3 regions of the Vibrio kasasachensis genome follow, and region 3 is predicted to be linked to each of the others. Evidence: predicted binding sites of a transcription regulator. Region 3 holds the regulator's gene; each other region holds the start of a gene.
What was found. Region 3 encodes CRP, which controls carbon source genes, mostly activating them, when cyclic AMP is high. Its sites were predicted from a motif close to TGTGANNNNNNTCACA; they were not measured.
Positions count from the first base shown of each region.

Region 1 (7,199 bases), on a different contig from region 3:
GGGCTTTGTCATTTCCTTCACGAACCGTCTGTTCGCGTAGCATGTCGGTAGAATGTGAACGGTATTTTTTAAATGCATCGAGGGCGATTTTATAGTCGCCTATTTCTTCGGCAACTCGTGATTGTTGGTAATAGATTTGAGAAAGTAATTCGCCGTCATCAAAGCTATCTGCTGCGATCTTTGCTGCATGTAATAATTCAGTCGATCTCGCAGGGTCTTTACGCAGTAATTCGAGCCGAGCACGACTAACGAAGGAATGAGCTCTCATCCATATTAAATTATGCTGCTCAACTAACTTCTGTGCTTTTTTGATGGCTCGGCTTGCGTCTTCTATGCGTTCAAGCCCCATCAGTGCGAGTCCACGAAAATCCCATATTTCAGCATGCCAAGTGGAATCATTGTGGTACTGAAGTGCTTCCTCTGCGCCATCCAAAATGGATAGCATATCAATGTAATTGCCTAAGAGGTAATGATCCCAAGACAACAGAATTCTTGCTTTACCTTCAAGCCAATCGATACGCATATTGTTGGCAACTTTTACGGCTAGCCTATGGGTTTTTTTTGCTAGTGAATATTCCCCAAGAACTCGCCAAATGTTGCCTAAGCCAATAAGCGATTCAATTTGTATTTCAACTTGATCAACCAGCGCCGATTGCTCAAGCGACTTAATCCAATATTGCTGTGCAGAATAATATTTGGCTTGTCCCCAATAGTGGAGAGCATGGAGGTGAAGAATCTCAGGCAGGGCGTCATCATTATCGACTTGATTGATTAGGGAAAACGCTTCACGAACGGTTTTTAACCCTTTTCGATAATCCATTAACGACCAGTAACAACGGGATGCGATGATAAGGCTATCAATGGCACCTTCGGGAAAGAGTATCTGGTTGGCTTTTACCGCGCAAAGTTCCGCCGCTTCTAGCACCTGAGTAGGCTCAGCCTCTATCCGTAATCTAAGTTGTTCCAGTTCACTTGTGAGCCGTTGCTGGCTTTTGTCCAATGGTGTTGTCCTTGTACAGCTAAGATTGCCAATTCATGCTTTCGCATTATAAAAAAAGTACACTTTTATGTGCTATAAAAAGTGTCATTTCTGCGACAGTTTGATGGCGGACTTCACATTTATGGTCATTATGAAAGCAATTCACGCAATGCCATGGGATAAGATATCAATCCGAGTGATTGTGCCGCCGTCACTCCAGATCTATTTTGGTAGCACAAATTATGCCACGCTCTGAATATATCCAATACGGGAAGTAGTCCCGCAGGTCGGAGTTTGCGACGAGGCTCATTAATAAAATTTGCGAATAGGAGTTGAAATCTCGCTTGATAGAATGCTGTACTTTCAATAGAGGCGCTCTGTAACCATAGTTTAGGGTCTTTACGCTCACCAGCCAGATAACAAATGCCTTTCGCGTAGCCAGCGGCTTCTGCGATAGCCCACCGGTCTCGCCACCATCCCATATGAACAATATCGACTTTATGCAGTGGCAAATCGTTGCCCCATTGCCCATCTACATACATAAGGTCAACAGTTTTTGCCTTTATTCTTGGCAAAGTAACACTCAATGCGGCAGACCTTAGAACTGGGTCTTGAGGCAAGTAAATTGTTACGCGTTTATCATCGGCGCACAAACTCAGTACATGAAGGAAATGTGCATATGATGTATATGGAGGTCGTATCAATGCCCCTTTGGTAGGGTAGTTAAAGTGGGTTAAGTTTCCCATGGGATCTTCGACATTGCCGCGTGCTAATATTGATTGATATTGTTGATCAATACGTTCCCTTAGATCTGCGACTTTTTCGCCCTGAGGTATGCTCGCCTCTGCACTGTAGTCATATGGTACAAAACGAGCTGGGGAGGTAAATGGGTTGTGGTCCGATTCTCCGCTTGGTTCTTCATCTGCCGAATAATTGACATTTTGACAAAGAATATAGCCTGATTTCGCGTCTCCAGTCGCTAGCCAGAATACACCGTTGTTGCTTTTTGGCTGTAGTGGAACGAAGTGAGAGGCAAGTTCAAATTGGTCTGCGTGGTTGACCCAACGAGCATCAAACATTGCTAACTTTCGTCGGCAACGACTGGCAATATGCTCGATATTGTCGTAGAACGTTTTTGGATTGATATCGAGCTTACGGCAAATTTCCCGTACGGAGTAGCCTGTAAACAGCAGCGCGAGTAAGTTCTCTTGAAAAGAGAGTTTATTGTTTGAGCCTGACCATTTGTCGACAAAGGTTAGCTGGCAAGACTTGCAACGGTAGCGCTGACGATCACCACTATAACCAAAAGCGTGATACAGATGCTTATGAGTATGGACTGATAAGCCAAGGTTTTCGCATTCTTCATTACGGCAAGCGGGTAAGCCCGTGCAATGATAGTTTCTTAAACGTTGAAGTTCATTGAGAACTTCTTGGTTGTTAAGTAAGGGGGGGAAAGCGCCACACTCGCGACAAACCATAGCAGGTCGTTTAGGGTTCGCATGTTGCACAACGTAACGCTGCGCTTCACTCATTCCAAAGTTGTCACACGCCAATGTTTTACAAAAGTTGAGCTGTAACCCGTTCGCTTCCTTTGGCAAATCGCCAGACGCCACAATCGCCCCCTCAGGGTAATAAGATTTGCCAGTGTATTACTGGCAAATAAAGTATGGTTTAAACATTAATCGCGGTTTCAAGCGCGACTTTCATCATATCGTTGAATGACTTTTGACGGTCTTCTGAACTGAGTTTTTCACCGCGAATGATGTGATCAGAGACAGTTAAAATAGTGAGTGCTTTTGCACCGAGATCTGCCGCAACACCATAGATACCGGCAGCTTCCATATCAACACCTAAGATGCCAAGCTTTTCCATTTTTTCAAAAATGTCGGTTTCCGGTGTGTAAAAGAGATCGGCTGAGAATACGTTGCCTACTTTTACGGGAACATTTTGTTCACGCGCCTGTGCAACGGCCTCCTCTAGAAGACCAAAATCAGCAATGGCTGCAAAATCATGGTTGTTGAAGCGAATACGGTTCACTTTTGAATCTGTAGATGCGCCCATGCCAATCACGACATCCATGAGTTTTACATCATCACGTACTGCACCACAACTGCCAACACGAATTACATTCTTGACACCATACTCTGCAATGAGCTCGTGTACATAAATACAGCAAGACGGAATACCCATACCGTGTCCCATTACGGATACGCGCTTACCTTTATAAGTACCGGTGTAACCAAACATATTGCGAACGTCGCATACCTGCTGTACGTCTTGCAAAAATGTCTCCGCAATGTACTTAGCTCTTAGTGGATCGCCAGGCATTAGAACAGTTTCTGCAAAATCGCCAGGTTTAGCGTTGATATGTGGGGTTGCCATAATTTGCTCCGAGGGTCAAAGGAGTACAACAGATATTAACTAATATTGTTGAATTCCGGAATGTCTGTGAAGGGAATACTAGCCAGATAACTCGCCAATCCGTGAGAGGGAAGTCACAAAAAATGCCACTAATAGTAAATACTGACATGTTGATAACTAATTTTGTTGAAAGTAAAGAGGCAATCGATTGGGACGTTTTTAATGTTGAGGTCCGCAGACTAGGTTATCGATTCTTAATTTAGATCGACTAGATTTTCAAATCGACGCATTGCCTGCAAACTTAACAATTCCCGCTGGACTAAGTATCTTGAGATTACTTGGGTATAGGGAGAGCGTTCCAACTAAAGATCTGCATATTGATTGGCATGAAGTGGAGAAAGGAAGTGGTCGAATGTAAATACGCTGTCATATCCTAAAGCAATAGTTGATCACAAAACCGAAAGAGCGCTAACCTTACGCTTCTACCAAGACACTAAGGATTGTTGTAATGCTGCGTAAGCTGCTCATTTTATGTAGTTGTTTTAGTGCCACTGTGTGGGCTACAAGTTATCAATTGCCGCCTGAAGGCAGCAATATTGTGGGTAGAATACAATTTCATCAAATAATAAATGGCGAAAGTTTAGCGGATATAGCCAAGCAATACGATGTGGGTTTTCTCAGTTTAATGGCCTCTAACCAAGGTGTGGACCCTTTTCTTCCTCCTGAAGGGTATGTATTGACGATCCCTACCCAAGTTATTTTGCCTAACGTTGTGCGTGAAGGCGTGGTGATTAATTTAGCGGAACTTCGTTTGTACTACTTTGAACCGGATAGCGAGATTGTGCATGTTTTTCCTGTGGGTATTGGGCGAATTGGACGAGATACGCCTGAAATGGTGACAAAAATTAGCCAGAAACGCCCAAATCCTACTTGGACCCCACCAAAGTCAATTCGTAAAGAGTATTCTGCGAAAGGTATTGAGCTGCCTGCGGTTGTGCCCGCCGGTCCTGATAACCCACTTGGCGAATATGCCTTACGTCTTGCTCATGGTGCTGGCGATTACCTAATACATGGTACTAATAAAGATTTCGGTATTGGTATGCGTGTTAGTGCTGGTTGCATCCGAATGAATCCGAAAGACATTGAGTGGCTATTTGAACAAGTTGACCTCGGCGTTAAGGTTACGGTTATCAATGAACCAGTGAAGATTAGCCTAGAGCCAGATAGAAGTGTGTATCTAGAAGCTCATGAGCCATTAACCCGTGGTGATGGTAGTAAGAAAATACTTGGTGTACCGCAAGAGCTAATATGGTGGTTACAAGCAATGGGTAAATCTGACTCGAAAGCGCGTGCTGCAATATTAGCGCAGAATGGCGTACCAGTAGAAATTGTTAAGCCCCAAAATATCGAAGAAGAATCGAGATTTCGCCGGTAGTCAGCACTTAATTAGTGGCGAAAAAATACAAGATGTAAACTTACCGCTACGTTTACGCGTAGCGTTTTTTTTTGATATAAGTCGACTTTTTGCTTCTCTAACGCCATTTTATGGCACGGAAAAATGACCTCAAGTGCCCGTATTATGAAATGGGTTATATTAAGCAAAGGAAAGCTCATGGATACTGAACATTCTCTTTTTGAAAACTTATTCGCACTGCTGCTAGGTAGTGCATTGGTCTCATTAGGAGTAATCTTCTTCAATCAAGTTGGTTTGTTGACGGGGGGTACAGCCGGTCTCGCAATTTTTATCACCAAAGTTTCAGACTTTAGCTTTGGGCAAGTATTCTTCGCGCTCAATCTGCCTTTTTACTATCTCTCGACTACTCGTATGGGGTGGCGCTTTACCATCAATACCTTTGTTGCGGTTGTTATCGTCTCTTTAGCCGTCGATTACTTGCATCATGTTATTCAGCTAAAAGAGTTAAATTTGATTTATGCAGCGCTTATCGGCGGCAGCTTAATCGGTATCGGATTGTTAGTGATATTTCGTCATAGAATGAGTTTGGGCGGATTTAATATTTTGGCCTTGTTCCTTCAAGAGCGATTCGGGATCCGTGCAGGTAAAGTGCAAATGGCGTTAGATTGCAGTATCGTAATTATGTCGCTGTTTATCGTACATTGGTGGTTGATTGCGTTGTCTGTATTAGGGGCTATTGTAACGAACCTAATACTAGCAATGAATCACAAACCGGGCAGATATCAGCCAAAAGGACAGTTGTAGTAACCGATAAAAAAGCGCCCATATGATAAGCAAACATATGGGCGAAAATATGGGCAACAATTCGAAATTGTTAATTGGAGATGTTGATAACATCCGTATTCAAACTGCTAAAACATTATCGATCTTATGAATGCTTTGTGCAGTTTGACCAACGAGCATAACTTAACACTTTTGTTACGAATCTCTAATTAATAAATTTACAAATATAAATTCCAAAATTGCAACGTAGTCATTTCCCCCGCCTTTTTAATGTCTAGATTGAGCGAGTCTAAAAATAAAATCTTTATGTAAGTTACTGATAATAAGGTATTATGACTCCAACTGCTCCATGTGTCTGAACGCGATGACGTTGAACCTCAATACTCAGTCCAAATGCAATATCTGAAAAAATAATTGTATTGTGCCATTTCAGCTTACTTAACCAAATTGATCTCCATCCATATTACACTCCAATTAATTGTACTTTAGTTAACAATCATGTAGTGCATTGGTCACAATTATTTCGCTATCAATGTGATAATTCATGCATATGAGTAATTGCTTAAAATCGAACTAAAATTAACATCGAGTAAGTTTTTTGATCGCAATATAGAAAGTGTTGGAGGGGCTGAATGGGATAGTTGTTGTTCGAGTGGTATTGGAATCGAATGTATGCGCTGCAGGGTTGAGGGATTGATGAGCTAGTTTGGAGAGTTGTAGGTCGTTATTATATTAGAATTATTTAGTCAGAGTGGAAATAGTATCCGCTCTTCCGTGAGCTTATTGTCACTTCATGCTTTTAGCTGCATGTTCAATTTGTTTTTGTGACATCCCAATGGCGAAAGAACCAGTAGCAAATGCTTTTATAATCTGCTCTGTAGTGGCTTTTGCCTTAGTAGTTTTGCCAGTTTTGTTATTGCTCGTATCATTACTTATTGTTGTTGTCACACCAAAAGCAGATACTGAAAAAAAGTACAAAGCAATAACAATTGCCGTTTTCATAGTTAAACCTCTTCGCTATATTATGTTGTCATCCGTCGACGTAATGACTGTTTTTATTTAAATAGCTTGCTGAATCTGGTTTGACGACATGCCGATGCTTATCGCCCCAGTAGCAAAGCCTTTAATCACTTTTTCTGCTGCTACATCTTGCGCTGCAAAAGCAGAAATAGAGAAAATGGATAATGCAATAATCAGTGTCTTTTTCATCATTCATACCTTTATTAATTTTATTTCTGGAATCATTGATTTAGTGGACAATGCTTACTTACTTGCTTTTTGAATTTGCTTTGGTGACATACCAATGCTAATTGCGCCAGTAGCAACACTTTTAATTACTTGCTCTGCGGTTACATTTGCTGTTGCAGAATGTGCAGCGAAAGCAGAAACAGAGAAGATAGATAGAGCGATAATTAGTGCGTTTTTCATAATTGGTACCTTTTCCTTTTCAGTGTTGTATGGTTTATTTAACTTTTAACTTTTAACTTTTAACTTTTAACTTTTAACTTTAGTTATACAGCTGCGTTGATTTGGTCTGCTGTCATACCGATGCTTACTGCGCCGTTAGCAATGCCTTTGATTACTAATTCAGTTTGGCTTTTTTCACCATTCTTTACTGCGTTTGCTGACAATCCTGCGTGAGCGCCAAATGCTGCTACAGAT
Region 1 is NZ_JAKJTB010000013.1:177,619-184,817, reverse strand. Features, by position in the region: gene L4C38_RS11595 (tetratricopeptide repeat protein) at 1-1,000, opposite strand, end outside; gene L4C38_RS11590 (transposase) at 1,129-2,592, opposite strand; gene deoD (purine-nucleoside phosphorylase) at 2,651-3,361, opposite strand; gene L4C38_RS11580 (L,D-transpeptidase family protein) at 3,849-4,775, shown strand; gene L4C38_RS11575 (YitT family protein) at 4,953-5,558, shown strand; gene L4C38_RS11570 (hypothetical protein) at 6,324-6,539, opposite strand; gene L4C38_RS11565 (hypothetical protein) at 6,597-6,746, opposite strand; gene L4C38_RS11560 (hypothetical protein) at 6,801-6,965, opposite strand; gene L4C38_RS11555 (hypothetical protein) at 7,049-7,199, opposite strand, start outside.
Region 1: a site for CRP is predicted at 3,464-3,479, ahead of deoD (purine-nucleoside phosphorylase). Genes of this name have one in related genera too.

Region 2 (7,199 bases), on a different contig from region 3:
CGTTGCTAACCCAAAACCGAATGGTTACCAGTCGATTCATACTGTCATCTTGGGACCCGAAGGCAAAACCATAGAGATTCAGATCCGCACCAAGCAGATGCATGAAGATTCTGAACTAGGTGTAGCAGCTCACTGGAAATACAAAGAAGGTGGCAGCAGCCGCAGTGGTTACGATGAGAAAATCACTTGGCTACGTAAGCTGCTTGATTGGCAAGAAGAGATGTCAGATTCGGGCGAAATGCTTGATGAAGTGCGTAGCCAAGTTTTTGATGATCGCGTTTATGCCTTTACCCCGCGAGGTGATGTCGTTGACTTACCAACGGGGGCGACACCGCTTGATTTTGCCTACCATATTCACTCAATGGTAGGGCATCGATGTATTGGTGCCAAAGTTGCGGGGCGTATTGTACCGTTTACCCATAAACTGCATATGGGTGACCAGGTAGAAATCATCACACAGAAAGAGCCTAATCCCTCTCGTGACTGGTTAAATCCAACTACCGGTTTCGTTACCTCAAGTCGCGCCCGAGCAAAAATTAATGCTTGGTTCCGTAAACAAAGCCGCGAAAAAAATCTCGAAGCTGGTCGTGAAATGCTAGAGCACGAGTTAGCTAAAATAGGCGCCACGCTGAAAGATGCTGAGCTATATGGATTGAAGCGTTTCAACATGAACACTTCAGATGAACTGTATGTTGGTCTTGGCAGTGGGGATTTGCGTATTAACCAAATCGTTAATCACATTAATGCCTTGGTTAACAAACCAACCGCGGAAGAGGAAGATAAGCAGGCACTTGAGAAACTGCAAGAAGCTGAGCATAAAGCGCCAACCCAAAGCCGCCCAAATAAAGATGCGGTGGTTGTCGAAGGTGTCGATAACCTTATGACTCACCTAGCGCGTTGTTGCCAGCCTATCCCAGGTGACGAAATTTGTGGTTACATAACCCAAGGTCGCGGTATTTCTGTACACCGAGCAGATTGCGAGCAGTTAGATGAACTGCGCCACCACGCTTCAGAACGCATTATAGATACGGTTTGGGGGAGCGGCTTTGTCGGCTCTTATATACTCACAGTGCGTGTCGAAGCAATGGAAAGAGGCGGTTTGCTGAAAGACATTACTACACTATTCACGAGTGAAAAAGTGAAGGTCACGAGCATGAAGAGTCGTATTGATTACCGTAAACAGCTTTCAATCATGGATTTTGATTTGGAAGTGAGCAATGTTGAGGTGGTCAACCGACTGATTAGCCGTTTAGAGCAGATCAAAGATGTGATGCTGGTGAAGCGCCTCGGCTGATTCTCTCGTCATACTTACGGCTGTAGCGTTGTTAACTGCACGCGCTCGCACCATCACATGGTATTCCATGCTCAGGTGTCTTGCTTGCTTGTTGCCTAGCTACAGACGTAATTATCTAGAGAGTGGTTTCGCGTTATCTTTGGTGTTTTAACAGCGTTAACTACACTTACTCGTTCCATCACACTGATGGCTATGCTCAGGTGTCGAAATCAAGTTGCCGCTGGAATAGAGTCATAGTAGAGATTAAATAGAAAATATAATTCAAGGTGAGTGGTTTTGACTGCTCACCTTTTTGTTTAAAGGACATAGAGAAATGAGCCACCCGATTGAACAGTTAGAACAGATTATGGAGACGCTACGCGACCCACAAAAGGGCTGCCCTTGGGATCGTAAACAAAGCTTTGAAACGATTGTTCCGCATACCATTGAAGAAACATATGAAGTAGTGGATGCAATTCATAATAAAGACTGGCCAAATTTAAAAGAAGAATTGGGTGATTTGTTATTCCAAGTAATTTTTTATAGTCAGTTGGCAAAAGAGCAGGGTTTGTTTGATTTTTCGCAAGTGGTTGAAACGGTGAATGAAAAACTGACTCGTCGTCATCCTCATGTTTTTTCGGAAGTTGAGTTTGAGTCGGATGAAGAGATTAATGCTAACTGGGAAGTAGAAAAAGCAAAAGAAAAAGCACAGGCAGGTAAATCCGAACAAAGTATCTTAGACTCAATACCAAATTCGTTACCGTCGCTGTCACGTGCTACAAAGATCCAAAAAAAATGTGCTCAGTACGGATTTGATTGGCATTCAATTGGTCCAGTTGTAGACAAAGTCCGTGAAGAGCTAGATGAAGTAATGGAAGAGACATTGCTGGTGGATAGAAATCAAGAAAATATTGAGTTGGAACTCGGTGATCTCCTCTTTGCCACCGTGAATTTAGCTCGTCACTTAGATGTGAATTCGGAAGTGGCATTGGCGAAAGCCAATCTAAAATTTATGCGTCGTTTTTCTGCGGTCGAAGAAAAAGTTCGAATAAACGGAAAAAAACTTGAGCAATGCGACTTAGATGAGCTTGAAGGTTTTTGGCAACAAGTTAAGCAAGATGAGCGAAGTTGAAAGCCGAATCACGCTAAATTGAGATGAATTAGATTTATTCTATTAACAAGCTTTAACAACTTCGTTCATTCACTTTGATTTGAAGCAAAAAATAAATAATAGTGCTGTGATAGATTTCACGTTGTGGCGGTAAGGAGCTTCTGGTATATTTACGTCCCGTCCAGAAGCACTCCATTTCCCTCATTCAACCAATTTCAGGTTAAACATGACGACAAATTACATTTTTGTTACTGGCGGGGTTGTATCCTCTCTAGGTAAAGGTATTGCAGCAGCATCTCTTGCGGCTATTCTTGAAGCTCGTGGTCTAAAAGTGACTATGATGAAGCTTGACCCTTACATCAACGTTGACCCAGGCACAATGAGCCCAACTCAACATGGTGAAGTGTTTGTTACAGAAGATGGTGCAGAAACTGATCTAGATCTTGGTCACTATGAGCGTTTTATTCGTACCAAGATGACTAAGCGTAATAACTTTACTGCTGGTCGTGTTTACTCAGACGTACTTGCTAAAGAGCGTCGCGGTGATTACCTAGGTGCAACTATCCAAGTTATCCCACACATCACTAACGCAATCAAAGACCGCGTAATCACAGGCTCTCAAGGCCATGACGTGGCTATCGTTGAAGTTGGTGGTACAGTCGGTGATATTGAATCTCTACCATTTATGGAAGCGATTCGCCAGCTAGCAGTTGAAATCGGTCGTGAACGCGCAATGTTCATGCACCTAACTCTAGTTCCTTACCTAGCCGCAGCTGGCGAAGTAAAAACTAAACCGACCCAGCACTCTGTAAAAGAGCTGCTTTCAATCGGTATCCAACCAGATATTCTAGTTTGCCGTAGTGATCGCATAATTCCAGCGAATGAGCGTAAGAAAATTGCTTTGTTCTGTAACGTACAAGAGAAAGCCGTTATTTCAATGAAGGATGTAGATTCTATCTACAAGATCCCTCAATTGATTCGTGCACAAGGTCTTGATGATATTGTGTGTGCTCGCTTTGGTATTGATGCGCCAGAAGCCGATCTTTCTGAGTGGGAACAAGTAATCTACGAAGAAGCGAACCCAACAGGTGAAGTAACCATCGGTATGGTCGGTAAATACATCGAACTACCAGATGCATACAAATCAGTTAACGAAGCACTTAAACATGCAGGCTTGAAAAACCGTTTAAGCGTCACTATTAAGTATATAGATTCTCAAGACGTCGAAACTAAAGGTGTTGAACTTCTTGAAGGTCTAGACGCAATTCTAGTCCCTGGTGGTTTCGGTGATCGTGGTATTGAAGGTAAGATTCTTGCTGCACAATTTGCACGTGAACACAAAGTTCCTTACCTAGGTATCTGTCTTGGTATGCAAGTCGCACTGATTGAATACGCGCGTAATGTAGCGGATATGGAAGGTGCGCACTCAACAGAATTTAATAAAGACACTAAGTATCCTGTGGTTGGTTTGATCACAGAATGGGTTGATGCAGAAGGTAAAGTGGAAGCACGTACTGAGACATCAGACCTAGGCGGTACCATGCGTCTTGGTTCACAGCTATGTCACCTAGAGAAAGGGACTAAAGCTCGTGCACTTTACGGTAGCGATACAGTTCATGAACGTCATCGTCACCGTTACGAAGTGAACAATGTACTTCGTCCGAAACTTGAGAAAGCAGGTTTGAAGGTTTCAGGTCTATCAGCGGACAAGAAGTTAGTGGAAATGATTGAGAATCCAGCTCACCCATGGTTTGTAGCGGCTCAGTTCCACCCAGAGTTCACCTCGACTCCTCGCGATGGTCATCCGCTATTCGCAGGTTTTGTTAAAGCTGCGGGTGAATTTTCACGCGGCGAATTGAAGTAAGATGTTAAAGGGATACGGGCAGTGGCGTAAGTTAGCGACTGCTCTTTAATTTCGATATTTATATTTGAACGAGAGGAAACATCAATGTCTAAGATCGTTAAAGTACTAGGTCGTGAAATCATCGACTCACGTGGTAACCCAACAGTAGAAGCTGAAGTTCACCTTGAAGGTGGTTTCGTAGGCATGGCTGCTGCGCCATCTGGTGCATCTACTGGTTCTCGCGAAGCTCTTGAGCTACGTGACGGTGACAAATCACGTTTTCTAGGTAAAGGTGTTCTTAAGGCTATTGACGCTGTAAATGGTCCAATCGCTGACGCTCTAGTAGGCAAAGATGCTAAAAATCAAGCTGCAATCGATGCAGTAATGATCGACCTAGACGGTACTGAAAATAAGTCACAATTCGGCGCAAACGCAATCCTAGCTGTTTCTCTAGCAAACGCTAAAGCAGCAGCAGCTGCTAAAGGTATGCCTCTATACGAGCACATCGCTGAGCTAAATGGCACTGCTGGTCAATTCTCTATGCCTCTACCAATGATGAACATCATTAACGGTGGTGAGCACGCAGATAACAACGTTGACATCCAAGAGTTCATGATCCAACCAGTTGGCGCTAAAACTCTTAAAGAAGCAGTTCGCATGGGTGCTGAAGTATTCCACAACCTAGCTAAAGTATTGAAGTCTAAAGGCTACAACACTGCAGTTGGCGACGAAGGTGGTTTCGCTCCTAACCTAAAATCTAACGCTGAAGCGCTAGAAGTTATCGCAGAAGCAGTTGCAGCTGCTGGCTACGATCTTGGCAAAGACATCACTCTTGCTATGGACTGTGCAGCATCAGAGTTCTTCGACAAAGAAGCTGGCATCTACAACATGAAAGGTGAAGGCAAAACTTTCACTGCTGAAGAGTTCAACCACTACCTAGCTGGTCTAGTTGAGCAATTCCCAATCGTTTCTATCGAAGATGGTCTTGACGAGTCAGATTGGACTGGTTTCAAACACCAAACTGAACTTCTAGGCGACAAAATCCAACTAGTTGGTGATGATCTATTCGTTACAAACACTAAGATTCTTGCTCGTGGTATCGAAGAAGGCATCACTAACTCGATTCTTATCAAGTTCAACCAAATTGGTTCACTTACAGAGACTCTAGCTGCAATCAAGATGGCTAAAGATGCTGGTTTCACAGCAGTTATCTCTCACCGTTCTGGCGAAACTGAAGATGCAACTATTGCTGATCTAGCAGTAGGTACAGCAGCTGGTCAAATCAAAACTGGTTCTATGAGCCGTTCTGACCGTGTTGCTAAGTACAACCAACTTATCCGTATCGAGGAAGCTCTAGGTGAGCGCGCTCCTTTCAACGGTCTTAAAGAAGTTAAAGGTCAATAATTCCGCTAGGTTTTAAACTTAGTGAATTATTAGCTTAATGCTTTTGATAAACGCCTCGCTTATGCGGGGCGTTTTTGTATTTGAATTAGCTCGGAAGAGTGTTCTACATGTGTAAAATTAGGGATAACTAAGATCGTTCTTTTATTGCTTCAACTCGACGCTTATCCATCTCTTTTCGAATCTCAGCACCTTTGAAGCCATCAGCAATAATCGTTTGTGCCTGCACACTTAATGCGGCGTGATAAGCTTGCTCGAAAATCACTCTTTGTGGGTATTCAATGCTCTCATGCCCAGTTCGACCTCGACTATCAGCCATGCAACAAATGAGAATATCTTCGAGGCGTTCTGGTTTACGCCAAACATCAAATTGGTTGAGAATTTTTAGCTTAGTCGCAGGTTTAAGTTCTGCCGCTCGGTGAATATTGGAGTGTTGCTCGCACACTATAAGAGCAAGATCGCGATACTCATTGGGTATACGTACCCTCTCGCAAAGGGTTTTAATGATTTTCACACCGGTATGGCAATGCATTTTATGGCTAGGCCATTCACTCTTTGGTGTAACCCCTTTACCTAAATCATGAACTTGAGCGGCAAAGCGTACGTTTGGTGAGAGAGAAAGTAGCGCAGCTTGTTTGGCTACCATCAAGGTATGAATACCCGTATCTATCTCTGGGTGCCATGCCTCCGGTTGGGGAACGCCAAATAAACCATCGATTTCGGGTAATACCACAGCCAGAGCCCCGCATTCACGCAGGATGGAAAGAAAGATCTGTGGATCTTTCGTTGTGAGGGATTTTTGCCATTCTTGCCAAACGCGTTCGGCGGTTAAATGTTCTAGCTCACCGCCTCTTACGATTTTCGTCATTAACGTCATGGTCTCAGGCGCAATCGTAAAACCGAGATGGGCAAGTTTTGCTGCGAATCGCGCTACGCGCAGAACTCTGAGTGGATCTTCTGTAAAAGCATCTGAAACATGCCTCAATACACGATTTTGTATATCTTGTTGCCCATTGTATGGGTCAATAAGATGCCCCTGGTCATCTTGAGCGATGGCATTGATGGTTAAATCTCGGCGTAGCAAGTCTTCTTCTAATGTGACATCTGGGGCAAAGTGGCATTGAAAACCGGTGTAACCTGCGCCAGTTTTTCTCTCTGTGCGGGCGAGAGCGTGTTCCTCTTTACTTCTAGGGTGAAGAAATACCGGAAAGTCTTTGCCTACGGCAGTATAGCCTTGAGACAGCATTTGTTCAGGTGTGGCACCGACCACCACCCAATCTCGGTCAAATACTGCAAGGTTAAGCAGTTGGTCGCGAACGGCACCGCCAACAAGGTATTTTTGCACTATGCTCTCACTATTCATCATTATTGCCTATTGTAGTCGGCAATGTTACTTTCGTTGACAATAAATTCCCAGCGACCAATGACATGTATAACAATCATTTTGGATTTGTTGAGTTACCGTTTTCTATCGTACCTAACTCGAGATTTCTTTACTTAAGTTTGCGCCACAAAGAAGCAATTAACCACCTGCAAGCTGGGTTAGGCGATGGTGGTGGCTTTGCTATGCT
Region 2 is NZ_JAKJTB010000016.1:122,594-129,792, reverse strand. Features, by position in the region: gene relA (GTP diphosphokinase) at 1-1,294, shown strand, start outside; gene mazG (nucleoside triphosphate pyrophosphohydrolase) at 1,608-2,405, shown strand; gene pyrG (CTP synthase) at 2,611-4,248, shown strand; gene eno (phosphopyruvate hydratase) at 4,333-5,631, shown strand; gene L4C38_RS14050 (multifunctional CCA addition/repair protein) at 5,759-6,973, opposite strand; gene L4C38_RS14045 (ExeA family protein) at 7,057-7,199, shown strand, end outside.
Region 2: a site for CRP is predicted at 2,511-2,526, ahead of pyrG (CTP synthase). Genes of this name have one in related genera too.

Region 3 (7,199 bases):
TTGGCGATGGAAGTTTGCGATTCCGGATGAGCGTAAATGACTAATACTTTAGCCTGAGCAGAAGCTAATGAAACCATCCCTTGTACAGCAGTCCTATTATTTTCGTTATCATTTTGTTATACGCGGTTGAAGCGAATAACGCAATGATCGACTTTTTCGGTCATTCCTCCTACTATGCGGAGCGAAATGATTAAAGAAAAAACAAAACTCTATGATTACCTTCTCTGACATCCAACTGCTACGCGGTGGCAAGCCCTTATTAGATAATGCCTCTGCAATCATCCACCCTGGCGATAAAGTCGGTTTGGTGGGAAAAAATGGTTGCGGCAAGTCATCCTTGTTCGCCCTAATTAAAGATGAGCTCTCTATTGACGCGGGCAACTTCGGTAAGCCGGCACATTGGGAACTGGCTTGGGTAGCACAAGAAACCCCTGCACTTGATCGTACCGCGCTGGAATACGTTATTGACGGCGATCGTGAGTTTCGATCTTTAGAACAACAACTCACCGTTGCTGAAGACGCAGACAACGGCATATTGGTTGCTGAGTTGCACGGAAAAATTGAAACCATTGGTGGCTATAGCATTCGTGCTCGCGCTGCAGAATTACTTGATGGCTTAGGCTTTACTCAACCACAGATGAGCTGGAATCTCACTCAATTTTCTGGTGGCTGGCGTATGCGCCTCAACTTGGCACAAGCACTACTTTGTCGTTCCGACTTACTGCTACTCGATGAGCCAACTAACCATCTAGATTTAGACGCTGTCATGTGGCTAGAACGTTGGCTACAAAACTACCCTGGCACCTTGGTGTTAATCTCTCACGACCGAGATTTTCTTGATCCTATTGTTGGACGAGTGATCCATGTGGAGAATCAACAACTCAATGAGTACACCGGCAACTACTCATCATTTGAAGAGCAGCGTGCGCAGAAACTGATCCTGCAACAAGCCATGTTTACCAAACAGAAAAAGCACATGGCGCACATGCAAAGCTATATTGATCGCTTCCGTTACAAAGCGTCAAAAGCTCGCCAAGCACAAAGCCGTATTAAAGCTCTAGAGCGCATGGAAAAAGTGCTTCCTGCACAATTTGACAACCCATTTAGTTTTGAATTCCGCGAACCGGATACGCTGCCAAATCCAATTATTATGATGGATGAAATATCAGCTGGTTACGGCGACAATCTTATCTTAGAAAAAATACGCCTGAATCTGGTTCCAGGTAGCCGTATTGGATTACTAGGTCGCAATGGCGCAGGTAAATCTACGCTGATTAAATTACTCTCAGGTGAGCATAAACCTCAGAGTGGCAAGTTAACATACTCGCAAGGGGTAAAAATTGGCTACTTTGCTCAGCATCAACTAGAGACGCTGCACCCGGAAGAAACACCGCTACAGCACTTGATGCAAATCGCACCGAACCACACTGAGCAACAATTGCGTGACTACTTGGGAAGTTTTGGCTTTCAAGGTGAAAAAACACTCGAAAAAGTGGCTCCATTCTCCGGCGGTGAGAAAGCCCGTCTAGTACTGGCGTTGGTGGTATGGCAAAAGCCGAACCTGCTATTGCTCGATGAACCAACAAACCATTTAGACTTGGATATGCGCCAAGCTCTAACCATGGCACTACAAACTTTTGAAGGCGCTATGGTGATTGTTTCGCACGACCGATATTTACTGCGTGCCACCACCGATGATCTTTACCTCGTACACGACCGCCAAGTCGCCCCGTTTGATGGGGACTTAAGCGATTACTACAAATGGTTAACGGATCAGCAAAAAGCGGAACGTCGCGAAGCCCAAGCAGAACAACCAGAGAAGAACACAACCAACAGTGCGTCAGCAAAGAAAGATCAAAAAAGACGTGAAGCTGAATTTCGAAAACTAACGGCACCAATTCGCAAAAAATTGACACAACTTGACGATATAATGGATAAGTTAGCTCAAAAATCAGCCAACGCTGAAGAACAATTGTCGGATATCTCGCTGTATGAAGCCGAAAACAAAGCTAAACTTACACAAGTTCTGGCTGATCAAGCCTCCAGTAAAGCCGATTTAGAAGATGTTGAAATGGAATGGATGGCTCTTCAAGAAGAGCTAGAACAGATGGAACAGGAGTTCAGCAATCAATGAGTATCGAGCGCGTATATGTTTCTTTAACACTTGAACGACTATGGCAATTTAGCTTGCAATACTACAGTGTCCGAGAAGTAAAAGATGCGTGCTTGACTCTTCAGAATCACTACCATGGTAACGTCAACTTACTCTTGCTGCTTAAGTGGCTCGATGAACAAGGTGCTACTATTAGTGAGCAAGATTGGCATCAAGTGGGAGAATGCTTGAGCCGATCTGAATCCCTGCTTGGCAGTTTTCGTGAGTTGCGGAGAAGGCTAAAACGCAACGTTGCCGACACTTTGTACCGCGAAACGCTGCAGTTTGAATTACAACTAGAAAAGCAACAGCAGTCTGATTTAGTTGATTGCATTAACGGACTCACCCTTGGTAACGCAAATGGTGATCCGCTTACTTTACGTTATTGTCGTCAGTTGGATGGAGAGCATTTGTACTCCGTATTTTCACAACCATTTACATCGGATGATCCAACTGACACGCTATGACAAAATTTATTGCAGCCGCAGGTATCACCAACGCACACCTGCAAACCTTAGCGCCACGTTTTATTCGTAAAAAAGCGCTATTTGAACCTATTTGGCAAACACTCGATACCCCTGACGGTGATTTTATCGATCTGGCTTGGAGCGAGGACCCTGACTCTAAAACGGCGCAGGACAAGCCTCTGTTTGTACTCTTTCATGGCTTAGAAGGTTGTTTTTATAGTCCATACGCCAATGGATTAATGAATGCGTTTGCCAAAGAAGGCTGGTTGTCAGTCATGATGCACTTTCGTGGTTGCAGTGGTATACCTAACCGCCTGCCTCGCGCTTACCATTCAGGTGAAGTGGAAGATGCACGCTTCTTCCTTGAAAGAATACATGAACAATACCCTGAGCGAGTCAAAGTAGCCGTTGGGATCTCTCTCGGTGGTAATATGCTGGCAAATTACTTAGCCAAATATGCCGACAAGCCATTAATTGATGCAGCTTCCATCGTCTCAGCACCCTTAGATCTTTCCGCCTGCTCACTACGAATTGAACAAGGCTTCTCTAAAGTTTACAAAACCTATTTACTCAATTCACTCAAACGAAATGCGTTGCGAAAACATCATCTACTCAAAGGTGAATTAGGGCTAACTTATCAATCAATTAAACGCGTCACCAAGCTCTATGATTTTGATGATTTGATTACAGCTCCTTTACATGGTTTTAAAGATGCTGATGATTATTACCAGCGCTGTTCTGGCATTCACCGCCTGCAACAAATAAAACTGCCTACCCAAATCATTCACGCTAAAGATGACCCGTTTATGACCGATGCGGTGATCCCTCACTTCATTCTACCTGAGAACATTGATTATCGATTGTTTGATAACGGTGGACATGTCGGCTTTGTCACTGGCTCTCTATTAAAACCACGATTTTGGCTCGAGGAAATGCTTCCCGCTTACTATCAGCCCTTAAAACCCGCATAATGTCATCATCGCAACCATCATAGAATAAAGAGGTATTTATGATTGTTCCTTGGCAAGATGTATCACCTGAAACGTTAGAAAACCTAATTCGCGAATTTGTATTACGAGAAGGTACCGATTACGGCGAAATGGAAATCTCGCTGCAAGATAAAGTGGACCAAGTCAAAACTCAACTTGCGTCAGGCGAAGCGGCGATCGTTTTCTCTGAGCTACACGAAACGGTCGATATCCAACTCAGAAAGAAGTTTTAACTGTTTAAGCTTTTTAAACAGAACGTTAATCATGTTATATTGATACGTAGAATTTGTAACACCCATTCAAATATTAACAGGAACGTTATTTTTAGACAGGGTTTGTCATGTCAGCAAAGCATCCAATCATTGCCGTAACGGGTTCATCCGGAGCGGGAACCACAACTACATCTGAAGCCTTTCGCAAAATGTTCAATATGATGGACATAAAGCCTGCGTGGATCGAAGGGGACAGTTTCCACCGATTTACTCGTCCTGAAATGGACGTAGAGATTCGTAAAGCTCGCGATCAAGGTCGCCATATTAGCTATTTTGGTCCTCAAGCTAATGACTTTCCTGCTCTGGCGGATTTTTTCCATGAGTATGGTAACGATGGCACTGGTAAGGTACGCCGCTATCTACATACCTTTGATGAAGCCGTACCCTATAACCAAATGCCTGGTACTTTTACCCATTGGCAAGATCTTCCTGAAAATAGCGATGTGCTGTTTTATGAAGGATTACACGGTGGTGTGGTCGATGGTGACGTTAACGTTGCCCAGCATGTGGATTTTTTGATTGGTATGGTGCCAATCGTTAACCTTGAATGGATCCAAAAATTTGTCCGCGATACTCGTGACCGCGGACATTCTCGCGAAGCCGTTATGGACTCTATCGTTCGCTCGATGGATGACTACTTAAACTACATTACTCCGCAGTTTTCGCGTACCCACATCAACTTTCAGCGTGTCCCTACCGTCGATACATCTAACCCTCTTGATGCGAAAGGCATTCCAAGCTTAGACGAAAGCTTTGTTGTAATTCGATTGCGTGGCTTCAAAAATGTCGATTATCCGTATCTGTTAGCCATGATCGATGGTTCATTTATGTCGCGTCATAACACCCTTGTCGTTCCCGGCGGTAAAATGAGTTTCGCGATGGAATTAATCGTCAGACCAATTCTTCAACAATTAATAGAAACTGGGAAAATTGGCTAAATCACCGCGATTAAACACGATTACTTTTCATACCGTGATCATGTGCACGTTTTTGCTTAGAAAATAACATCCACTACTCGATTAAAATCAAGAAATAGTTCAGGAAAAAGGATACTATTTGAGGTCGAAACACAAGATAGCTTGCAGCACTACTGAAGTGCTCTTATCCTGTTTACTCCCAATTTGGGCTTAGCTACAACACGGAAAGCGCAAGCGTACCCTGCAGAGGAAGTGAGATATTATGGTTCTAGGTAAACCTCAAACCGATCCAACATTAGAGTGGTTCCTTTCACACTGTCATATTCATAAGTACCCATCAAAAAGCACGCTAATTCATGCGGGCGAGAAAGCTGAGACGTTGTACTACATCGTTAAAGGTTCTGTTGCGGTACTTATTAAAGACGAAGAAGGTAAGGAGATGATCCTTTCTTACCTAAACCAAGGTGATTTCATTGGTGAGCTTGGTCTATTTGAAGAAGACCAAGAACGTACTGCTTGGGTTCGCGCCAAGTCTCCTTGTGAAGTTGCAGAGATTTCATTTAAGAAATTCCGCCAACTAATACAAGTAAACCCTGATATTCTAATGCGTCTGTCTTCTCAGATGGCTCGTCGCCTACAAGTGACTAGCCAAAAAGTTGGCGACCTAGCATTCCTAGATGTAACCGGTCGTATCGCGCAAACGCTACTAAACCTAGCGAAGCAACCTGATGCGATGACTCACCCAGATGGAATGCAAATTAAGATCACTCGTCAAGAAATCGGTCAAATCGTGGGCTGTTCTCGCGAGACTGTTGGTCGTATCTTGAAGATGCTAGAAGAGCAGAACTTAATCTCTGCTCACGGCAAGACTATCGTTGTGTACGGAACTCGCTAAGTTACATTTAGTGGACAAGTCACATTGCAAAAGCCACCTTTCGGTGGCTTTTTTGTTTTCCATCTTTGACGGCTCATTCATTGAGTCAGTTGTTGGTAGTTTCTATATTAGTACTTTCAATATTGGTGCTTTCAAATATCTTATCGGCAGAAGCCGCAACAAAGCCTGGATACAACTGACCATCAGCCATTGGATACCGCTTGGCAAATTCGTAAAAACCGCCCGGTATCAACATTACACCGTCATCAAACTCAACATGAACACGATCTGCCATTGTTGAAGATTGCTCCAGTAGCACCTCTGCAGAACCTTTCACTTCCCCACCCGATTGGTTAATCACAAACCCCGTGGCTTTTAGGTAGTCATTCACTTGCTGCACTTCACTAAACTGCTTAAGTTGGTTAACACTAACCGTAAAATGATTCGCACCATAACCATGAGCAGCTAACCATGCTGCATATTCACTCTCTTGAGCCAATATAAGATAATCTTGATAGGGCAATTGCCATGGTCTACCTGAGTACAAAAACTCAACCCCTTGCATCTCACCTTGCTCAACCTGAGAAACCAATTGCTTAACGATACCTTGCAATGCTTCTGAGCATTCTTCCACTTTAAGTTGACTAATAAATACTTTCGGTTGAGTTGGGTCTGGATGCTGAAAGTGCTTAGCTACTAATTTTTTCGATTCAAATACGTAATCGCCCGCTTCCTGATAACCTAATTCAAGAAAAGGCTTCGCTAACACTTCCAATCCAACAGGCGCGACGTTAAAAGTTCGAAGCGCTATATGATCATTGAGTAATGGGTCATCTTCTTTAAGCAACTTATGAACGTTACCCGCAGATGGGCACAGACGAGAGGTGTAGTCTTGCCATAATAACTGGAACAGAACACTTGGTGTCATAGCGCCTCCTTGTCTCAATGTTGGTATTTGGCTTAATTCGACCACTACAGTGTAGTTCAGTGAAAATGTCAGGGTGCAGAAGTATTAACCTCTGTGAGCTACATCCGCACTTGCTACAAATGAATACCCGGGCTTAGTGTTTCAGGTAGCTCAGTTTGCTCACCTTCCATAGACGCCATAGGGTATGCACAATAATCTGCCGCATAGTAAGCACTAGGTCGTAAATTGCCCGACGCCCCCGGACCACCAAACGGTGCATCACCACTGGCGCCGGTTAGTTGGCGGTTACGATTCACAATGCCGGCTCGAATATGCTCTACAAAATAGTCCCACTCTGCATCATCGGTCGAAACTAAGCCTGCGGATAATCCAAAGCGAGTATCATTCGCCAGTGCCACCGCTTGTTCAATCCCTTGGTAACGGACAACTTGCAACAGTGGTCCGAAGTATTCCTCATCGGGCAGCTCTGTAACTGCCGTCACATCAATGATTCCTGGGCTAACAAACGCTCCTTTACCCGCTCTTGCCTCAATGAGGCTCTCCCCACCTAAATCTTGTAGCTTGGTTTGAGCATCAAGAATATGCTGTGCCGCAACGATC
Region 3 is NZ_JAKJTB010000014.1:48,073-55,271, forward strand. Features, by position in the region: gene kefG (glutathione-regulated potassium-efflux system ancillary protein KefG) at 1-77, opposite strand, end outside; gene L4C38_RS12110 (ABC transporter ATP-binding protein) at 212-2,134, shown strand; gene L4C38_RS12115 (TIGR02444 family protein) at 2,131-2,619, shown strand; gene L4C38_RS12120 (hydrolase) at 2,616-3,590, shown strand; gene L4C38_RS12125 (YheU family protein) at 3,629-3,841, shown strand; gene L4C38_RS12130 (phosphoribulokinase) at 3,949-4,818, shown strand; gene crp (cAMP-activated global transcriptional regulator CRP) at 5,060-5,692, shown strand; gene L4C38_RS12140 (DUF1338 domain-containing protein) at 5,778-6,599, opposite strand; gene astD (succinylglutamate-semialdehyde dehydrogenase) at 6,713-7,199, opposite strand, start outside.